DNA from 3 places in the Bacillus sp. JK74 genome. Region 1 is predicted to be linked to each of the others. Evidence: riboswitches for the same ligand, from Rfam matches in the RefSeq annotation. Region 1 holds a riboswitch; each other region holds the start of a gene.

Region 1 (3,133 bases):
TTATGCATCGGCACATGACCCGGCCCTTCGATCATCACTTGCACATCGTGCTTCCACGCAATCTCCGTCAATTCTCCGAGAGTCTCCAATTCCGCAAACTGCGCTTCATCATTGGCATCCGCAATCGAACCGGGACGAAGCCCGTCACCAAGTGAAAAAGCGATATCATAGGTCTTCATGATTTCACAAATTTCTTCAAAATGCGTGTACAGAAAGCTTTCCTGATGATGAGCCAGGCACCATTGCGCCATAATTGCCCCGCCGCGGGATACGATTCCCGTCGTGCGTTTAGCCGTTAACGGGACGTAACGAAGCAATACGCCGGCATGGATGGTGAAATAATCCACGCCCTGCTCCGCCTGCTCAATCAATGTGTCACGATAAATGTCCCACGTTAAATCCTCGGCAATGCCATTAACTTTTTCAAGCGCCTGATAAATCGGCACCGTCCCCACAGGCACGGGGCAGTTGCGGATAATCCATTCACGCGTCGTATGAATGTCTTTTCCCGTGGATAAGTCCATCATCGTATCGGCGCCCCAGCGAATCGCCCACGTCATTTTTTCGACTTCTTCTTCGATAGAAGATGTAACAGCCGAGTTGCCGATATTGGCATTAATTTTCACATGAAAATTCCGGCCGATAATCATCGGCTCGCTTTCCGGGTGGTTGACGTTAGAAGGAATAATCGCCCGGCCGCTGGCTACCTCGTCTCTGACAAATTCGGGAGACACATGCTCGCGAATTGCGATAAACTCCATTTCCGGCGTAATGATGCCTTTTCTCGCATAATGCAATTGTGTTACATTTTTCCCCGGCTTGGCCCGAAGCGGTTTCCGCTGCAGGCCGGGGTATTCGGCGGCACGGCCCTCTTTTTTATAGCCGTTGTCTTCAGGTCTCACGGTCCGGCCGTTATATTCTTCTACATCTCCGCGCCCGGTAATCCACTTTGTGCGGAGCGCCCCCAGACCTTCATGAATATCAATCTGTACATCCGGGTCTGTATACGGTCCGCTCGTATCATAAACACGGACCGGCGCATTCTCCTCTTCCCCGAACGCCCCCGTTGTCGGACTAAGGCTGATTTCCCGCATCGGCACTCGTATGTCGGGCGAAGAACCTTCTGCATAAACCTTTTTACTGCCGGAAAAGCTCGACATAATGGAAATGTTCGCTTGCTGTACTGATTGATTTTGCATACAAATCTCTCCTTTATCATTTGAATAACAGAACCAAGCTCAGCACCAGCACAAAAAAACCGGGTTCAAAGAAGAACCCGGTTTTGCAGTCAGAAAGAAACTATTATTGTTTTCATCAACAATAATAAAACCTTTACTTCCCCACGCTGGTACGAACCAGATCAGGTCCAAAGGGTTAAGAAGCCGCCGCTTCTCTCTCAGCCCGCTCAGACGGGCACCCCCAGTAACTATTGATTTCGCTCTCATCGTAACATAAGTTGTGTACAAAAAAAAGCATATTATCAAAATTCAGATAACGAGACGGTCATAAGCTCTGTTTCCCGAACGCCTTCTTCGGTATTAAAAACCCGATAACCCTTTGCGGTTTCCCGGGAAGAGACAGCGCGGAACAGCTGACCGTCTTTATAATGAAGCGCAGCGCCGTCATCAGCGGCATAGCCCTCCCTGAGTTTCTTTTCGGAAATCAGGCGGTGATACACCGGCCGGCGCTCCGCTTCTCCGTCATAGTGCGGACAAAAGCTGCCCGGCAAAAATCCTAAAGCTCTTAACTCTCGCAAATCCCCCGCTGAATCCGTCACCCCTTCTTCGTACCAGCAAACCGCTCCGGCGCTGAGACCCGCCAAGATGATGCCGTTTTCCCAAGCCTCACGAAGAATAAGGTCAAGCCCCCACTCTTTCCATAAGACAAGCATATTGCGCGTATTTCCGCCGCCGACATATATAATATCTTTCTTCATGAGAAAGGATCTGAGATCAGAACCCGGCGGTTTAAACAGCGACAAGTGATCCGGCTCACACCGCAGCTTTTGAAAGGCCTGATAAAACCTGCCGATATAATTCTCCGAATCTCCGCTTGCCGTCGGCAAAAAACAAACTTTCGGCTTTGACCGCGCCGACTGCTCTAAAATATACTGATCCAGCACAAGATGATCCGGCTCCATGGAAAACCCCCCGCCGCCCATTGTAATAATCTGCTTCAATGTCATCACCTCTTTTTTCTCAAGTATAACAGCTCATTAAAAAGGCGTTATCCCAATTTCGGATAACGCCTTCAAAAAGTATTTATTATCTGAAATACGCACCGTATAACATAACGGAGATCCCCGCGGCGATAATCGCCGGAACAAGCTTCGAACGGGCATACTTCACAACATTGATCCCCAACACCGTATTATCACTGAGGGGAGAAGCAAACCAAATGTTCCGCTCACAAACACGGCCCCGATCGCTAATAATAAGCTGGTATGTAACTGAACCGCCAGCGTCCCAAGTCCCCCAGGATGACCCGATAAAATAGGATATAACAGCCCCCAGTATAAAAAGAGACGGCGCAATAAACATATGAGGGATCCATGATGTTAAATGAGAAGTAACATATTTCGAGAATCCCAGATTTTCAGCTACTGCTGTTACGGCTCAAATCAGCGATAACATAATAATAACGTTGACCAATTCGTTTCCGCCCTTAATAAAATGGGTAACAAGCTCGCCTGCAGGAAAGCGCTGAAACATAAAAAGAGCTAATGCTGCAATAACCGCTGCCAATAATGCGATTAACATGACCTCAAGCATATCGCTTTTGAATGGCCGCCCCACCAGCTGAGAAACAGTGTTAATAGCAAAAGCAGCCGATCGGAAAGATTAAACTCCACGGCCGAATCGGTGTTTCCTTAATATAAGCACGGTGCGCCGAATCCAGCTCCTCCTGCTGCAGGTATCATGTTTTCACAAGCCTTGGAGGATATTTTCATACAACAAAAAAGGCTTCTACAATATGTAGAAGCCTTTGTATACCGGTGGCCGGGGTCGAACCGGCACTCCAGAAGGAACACGATTTTGAGTCGTGCGCGTCTGCCAATTCCGCCACACCGGCATGTAATGCGTCGTGTTCAACCGACGTATATAAATATAACATGCATTTTATAAGGTGTCAA
Region 2 (3,133 bases), on a different contig from region 1:
TTCGGAAATTCAAATTCCGGAATATCATGGTGATTTTCAGCTTCTTCAAGCACCGTTTTCGCCCATTCATGATCTGAATCATAAATATGGATTGATCCCGCATTATGAAAATATTCTCCGACTTCTAAACGCAGTTCTCTGGCCATTAATTCCTGCATGAAGGTAAATGAGAAAAGATCACTGATCATCCCGCGAAAAGCATCATTTGCACGCATGACAGAAGACATGTATAATTCGCCTTCCCTCACAAAAAACTGCAAACCGATTGTGCAGGAAACATCTATATTTTCTGAAACGAAGAGTTCCGAAGCATCGAATATTTGAATAAATGCCCTTTTTGAATCAATATCTTCTTGTGTCAAAAGATTTTTTATTCTATTCCATTGATTTAGTTTTGCATTTCCGAATTCAAATATTTTAGGCCCATACGCAGTGCCTGTTAATGTTTTTTTATTCATTGAATATGAAGGCATTTTTTTATTGTAATAACTGATAAAATCTAAGTCGTTACTCCCCGATAAATACCATAACACTTCAGCAAAATTAAACACGATATTGGTTTTTCTTGAGGATAAATAAGTGACACGTTCTATTGGATTTTCCAGAGTCAGATGGTAGTTCAATTGTTCTCTGCTTTTTTGTCCGCGCGGTGAATTGAAAAATTCAGGGTTGTGATAGATGTCATACAGCGTTTCCATATATGCTTCATGAAAAGTTCTCTTTCTCATTGAGATTCCGCCTTATATGCTGCAAAGATATTTTTAATGTTCTCTAATAAATCATCTGTATCTTTATAGCTGATGTACTCAACATCCGCCACTGCATTTAACCCTTGAATTAAGAAAGCATAATCCTTGTCCTTTTCTAGAAATAGCACGATCTTTTTTTTCAAGGCAGAAGCCCATCCAATTTCTATATGTGTTCCGGGAGAAGCGGGTGATCCGGGGAATGCTGCAAAAAGGTCGCAAGTGCTTATTTCATCAAAATCAATTTTAGTGCATTGAAGGGGTGTCATGAAATCTTTCCCCCACCCTTCCCGCTTGTGAGCATTATGAACCAGCCATCCTTCATTCTCAAAAAAGGAAATTAATGATTCCAGCTTTCCCCTCTCATACGTACTCATCAATCCAGTTTTCTCATCTACTAAACTTTTAAAAGGCCCTGCCAGAAAAACTTTTTTCGTCGCCACTTCATATCACCCTTTCAAAATAAATAAAGCCACTTTCCTCTATGGAAAGTGGCTTAAATATAGATAAGATAAAGAATCTCTCTAATTTTTCACTTCCCTACGCTGGTATTAACCAAATCAGGTTCAAAGGGTCAGGACGTATTGTCTCTTCTCAGCTATTAAAGCTCCCCTAGTGACTTTTTATAAATATTTACTTTAATTCTATGCTATTCCATATAAATAGTCAAACAATGACCGGCAAAAAGCGCTGCGGATATCTCTGGGATTTCCCTTCCTTGCAGCTTACCCACTAGTTTTAAAACCTTCCGGCCTCTTTTTTCCTGCCAACGAATAAGGTCACGGCAACACTCGCTGAACTGACCAAAGTCCCCAGAACGGCAGCAAGAATTGTCAAAAAGCCATGGGGAATCAGAAATCCAATCGGAATGAGGCCCGCAAACGTGAGAACGATAAAACATTGATAGACGCCGGATATGATTCTTACAACCAAGCTGCTAAAAAAGGACATGACGAATGGCGGAATGAACAAACATAAAATGATTCCGAGTGAGATCAATAAAATCATAGGCTCGTCAAAAGAAATGACATGATCGCCGGGAGACTCTTCAGCAGCCGCGAATACAGCAAATATAGACATCATCAGCGTAAGAAAAACAAGAAAAAACCTTTTCAGCAACGTTATGACTCCTTCTTATAAAAACGGGTATCCTTTTTTAATGACAATAACCATTTTATGTTATCAAATGAAATAATATGAAGTCAATTGATGAATGAATCATAATAAAGCGTGTCATTTTCTTCCGTGAAGCCGTATCAGCAAATGGTTTGAAGAGAAACAGAAACCTGGCTGTTAAAGCCGCTTATAGGAGGAGCAAGGATAAATTTATTACAAATTCATTTTCACTGACTGCCAATCAATTAAAATGGTCAGACAAAAAACCACATTTGCTGTTGAGTAGTTGTGGAATAAAGCATCGCATCAACTGCACTATGACAAGCTGAAACGTTAATATTTTGTGTTTCAGCCATTCAATCGCTATATTTGATCATGCTGTCCCAATACGATTTTTTTATAGTCTTTGCAGCAGCAAAGTCCTCTGGAATCCTATACTAATCTTCCGCAGCCGCTGCATCGGCCTTTGTCACATGAACTGTACCAAACGGATGGTTGGGAGGAGCGTAAATTGAATATAGTTTTAACGGCGTATTACCCGTATTAATCACATTGTGCCACGTGCCGGCAGGGACAACAATGGCATAATCATCATAGACATTTCTTCGGAAACTTAAATGATCTTTACTCTTGCCCATTTTAACTAGCCCTCGGCCTTGCTCAATCCGTAAGAATTGATCTACGTTAGGATGGATCTCCAAACCGATATCTTCTCCAATGCCAAGACTCATCAAAGTAATTTGAAAATGCTTTCCTGTCCATAGGGCCGTACGGAACGTATTGTTTTGTTTTGCGGCTTTATTGATATTCACGACAAATGGTTTTGGTCCATAATCTTTCAAGAGAAGGTTTCTATCTTCGTATGAAGGATCATAGTTATTTGGAACAGTCCAATAAACAGATCTTCCATCGCTATACATCGGCACATTCACACAATAATAACATTGATGCGAAAAAGGTATATAATACATTTTTCATCCCCGCAATTTTAAATTTTTGTGATATTATCCTATGCGTTTTGTAATGAGAGTGTGCCACACTAAGGAATTCCCTTGTTCAGCCTAAAAGACTGAAGTTAGCAGAATCGTTTTGGCCACAAAACCCGTTTGCATAAAAAATACCAAAGGCCTGTAACTCTTGGGTAATACTGTTGCAGCCGAGAAACTTGAACCTGCCCGGGGTATGCACTCACCAGTCCGACAACCAAGAGATATTGTGTTTTCTGTTCCACAAGCCGATTAAAACAGCCACAGTCACATAACTGGACGTAT
Region 3 (3,133 bases), 420 kb from region 1:
TTGCTTTCAAAACCGAACATCAGCTCTTGAATGACGGAATCTGTGACAAACTGGTGTTCAGGATTTTGGAAAACATATCCGATCTGTCGCCGCAGCTCTTTTTCAGAATAGGAATCAATCGGTCTGCCGCCTATTTTGATGTCTCCGCCCAGCGGACGGATGAGCTTGGCCGCGGCAGAAAGGAGCGTGGATTTTCCTGTTCCGTTAGGGCCGGCAATCGCGGTGATTGACCCTTTTTTTACGGAAAAGCTCACATCCTGAAAAATGACGTCAGCTCCTCTTGAGAATGACAGCCCGTGAACGTTCAGCGCGTCTTCTGCTGAAAGCGCAACGGGCCTGGGTTGGGGCAGAGATGGTACAGGTTCGTGAAACAAATTTTCTTTACACAAGGTAAAAGGAATGCTGACGTGCTCCTGCAATGAGATTACACGCGGAATCGCAATGCCGAGCTGCATCAGCTCTTCAATCTTTGTTTCAAAGATAACGTCCGTCTCTCCGTCCATCACCTTCTGACCCGTTTCGTCAAGGACAATTGTCCTATCCATCCACGGCGCCCAGTGATCAAGCTGATGTTCGATAACGAGAAGGCCGAAGCCTTTTTTTGCTTGAAGATCTTTGATCAGCCGCACTAATTCACGTGCCGAATATGGATCAAGCTGTGCCGTCGGTTCGTCCAAAATAATGAGTTTCGGTTCCATCGCAATGATACAGGCAAGCGCCACTTTTTGTTTTGAACCGCCTGACAGAGAAGCGATCGTTCGCGTTTTCAGATGAGTGATCTCTAATTTTTCTAAAACGTCATCGATGATTGCGTCCATATCTTCTTTTGTATATTGCAAATTTTCCAGGCCGAAGGCGATTTCATCTTCAACCGATAGCATGCAAAACTGCTGGTCCGGATCTTGAAACACGACGCCGATGGATCTGGCGGCGGGTTCTGTCAGATGTGAAAGAGGTGTTCCGTATAAAGAAACGGTTCCCGATTGAACCCCATCGCATGCTTCCGGGTACAGACCGTTTAAACAGAGAGCGAGCGAGCTTTTGCCGCATCCGCTCGGCCCGAGCAATAAAGCCCGCTCTCCTTTGCGGAGCTGAAAGGACACGTTTTGAAAAATCGGCTTTTCATCCTGATCATAAGAAAAGGTAAGACGGCCGGCGGATAGAAGGGGTTCAGATGCCTGCATCTTGGTTCACCTGTTTCTTTTTCTTCTTGAATTGTTTTCCGAGCGCCATGCCGTTCAGCACTCCTGTGTAAGCCAGCGCATCACTGATTGCTTTGCCGAGAAGGCCGGCAAGAAGCGCACCTGAGACCAGCCGGATGAGAAGCATGACGGCTAATAAACCCGGATTCAAAACAGAGTATCCGGAAACGAACAAGTCATAAATGAAGCTTGTCACAGAAGACCCCATACCGGATAAAAGAAGCACGGGCAGGGTATACACCCCCCAGCGTGTCGCTAAAAAGACCGCTTCCGCACCGATTCCCTGTGCGATCCCGATCAGAATCACCATCGGTCCTGACGGATTTCCGAGTAAGCACTCCACAAACGCGGCGATGATTTCAGAAACGAGAGCCGCTCCCGGTTTTTGAATAATGTACGCGGCAATCACCGAGACGATAAACCAGATACCGTAAATCGGTTCATAACTCATCCTGCCGAAAAATCCTGCCGCTATATTGCTTGCATGAGTTGATACTAAATAAATGACAGCAAATACAACACTGATGACGGACATGACGACAATTTCTCTCATTTTCCAATTTTTCATTGTGATCTCCTGCTTTCTTATCGGATAGTTGTTTGTATGAAAGAGTTGATTTTACGAAAGACGATTGATCGTAAGTTTCATATTGCGGTGTCCTCCCCCGTTTTTTAATGAAAAATAAAAAACTGCATATCCGAGGGAATATGCAGCAGCAGAACGAAAACGCATGGGGAAAAACCCTGCGCTCCGGTCAATCTGCACTTCCCCACGCTGGTATTATCCAGATCGGGTTATAAGGGATCAAAACACGCCTGCCGCATGTTTTATCTCAGCCGATAACAGCACCCCTAGTGCGTTTCCTATACAGTTTTTTATGATGACATCATCATAGTTGATCATGTCTGATTTGTAAACAGCCTTTCTCCGAACAGAGTTTGGAATCGGACCGGAGGATCATTCATAAAGATAAGAAGACCCCTTTTGATCAAAAGGAAACGGAGGACATCTATGTTTGTTCATACAGTGCAGTCTGGCGACTCGTTATTTTCCATCAGCAGAAAGTACGGATATCCTGTTGACAGCATCAGAAGCGTCAACGGGCTTGAGGAAACGAATATCGTGCCGGGACAGGCGCTTTTAATCCCCATTAATGAATATACGGTTCAGCCGAATGATACGTATGCCGTTATCGCAGGTAAGGCTTATGTGCCGCAGATGCAGCTGATGCAGGCAAACCCGGATATTCCGCCGAACCGGCTGCGGACGGGTATGAAAGTGAAGATCCCTGATATCTCTAACTATCTTGCGGGAACCCTGCAATTTTATGTCATTCGGACGCCTGAAGCGGATAGAGAGCTCATTAATGATTTTGCGCCGTATTCTTCGGCGATTTCTTTGTTTGAATATCATTTCGGCCCGAACGGAGATATCATGAACGATTTAAACGACAGAACCGCAATAGAAACCACATGGCAGAACAGAGTGCGCCCGCTTGCCGTCATTACGAATCTGACAGAAGGGGGATTCAGTCCGGAATTAGCCCATCAAGTGCTGCAAAATCCGGCGGCAAGAACGAATCTCGTCAACAATATCGTCTCCTTAACCGTAAGAAAGGGATACGGCGGTGTAAATATCGATTTTGAACGGGTCAGAGAAGCTGACAGGGATCTCTTCACAGGATTTCTCCGGCAGTTAAAAACCCGGCTTTCAGAGCATCAGCTCGCGTTAACGATATCGGTTCCGGCGAAAACAAGTGATGCAGTGCCGTGGCTGAGGGGATATGATTACGGCGGAATCGGAGCCGTCGTCGATTATATGTTCATTATGGCGTACGACTGGCACCACGCCGGCAGTGAGCCGGGACCCGTGGCGCCTTTAACAGAGGTCAGGCAAACGATCAATTTTGCCATCAGCAGGGTGCCGAGAA

What was found. A riboswitch is a leader RNA that binds a small molecule or an ion and turns the genes downstream of it on or off. The one in region 1 is predicted to bind thiamine pyrophosphate.
Region 2: linked by a shared signal. The riboswitch ahead of ACWJJ5_RS14085 (TIR domain-containing protein) and the one ahead of thiC (phosphomethylpyrimidine synthase ThiC) in region 1 are both predicted to bind thiamine pyrophosphate.
Region 3: linked by a shared signal. The riboswitch ahead of ACWJJ5_RS07680 (ECF transporter S component) and the one ahead of thiC (phosphomethylpyrimidine synthase ThiC) in region 1 are both predicted to bind thiamine pyrophosphate.

The regions. Positions count from the first base shown of each region.
Region 1 covers NZ_JBSJQB010000002.1:1,082,321-1,085,453, forward strand. The annotation lists gene thiC (phosphomethylpyrimidine synthase ThiC) at 1-1,199, opposite strand, end outside; TPP riboswitch at 1,321-1,431, opposite strand; gene ACWJJ5_RS09950 (Type 1 glutamine amidotransferase-like domain-containing protein) at 1,481-2,179, opposite strand; gene ACWJJ5_RS09955 (hypothetical protein) at 2,265-2,591, opposite strand; tRNA gene ACWJJ5_RS09960 (tRNA-Leu) at 2,991-3,072, opposite strand.
Region 2 covers NZ_JBSJQB010000004.1:168,173-171,305, reverse strand. The annotation lists gene ACWJJ5_RS14090 (thymidylate synthase) at 1-728, opposite strand, end outside; gene ACWJJ5_RS14085 (TIR domain-containing protein) at 725-1,189, opposite strand; TPP riboswitch at 1,267-1,370, opposite strand; gene ACWJJ5_RS14080 (hypothetical protein) at 1,485-1,865, opposite strand; gene ACWJJ5_RS14075 (cupin domain-containing protein) at 2,300-2,833, opposite strand.
Region 3 covers NZ_JBSJQB010000002.1:667,090-670,222, reverse strand. The annotation lists gene ACWJJ5_RS07685 (ABC transporter ATP-binding protein) at 1-1,184, opposite strand, end outside; gene ACWJJ5_RS07680 (ECF transporter S component) at 1,171-1,770, opposite strand; TPP riboswitch at 1,953-2,066, opposite strand; gene ACWJJ5_RS07675 (glycoside hydrolase family 18 protein) at 2,215-3,133, shown strand, end outside.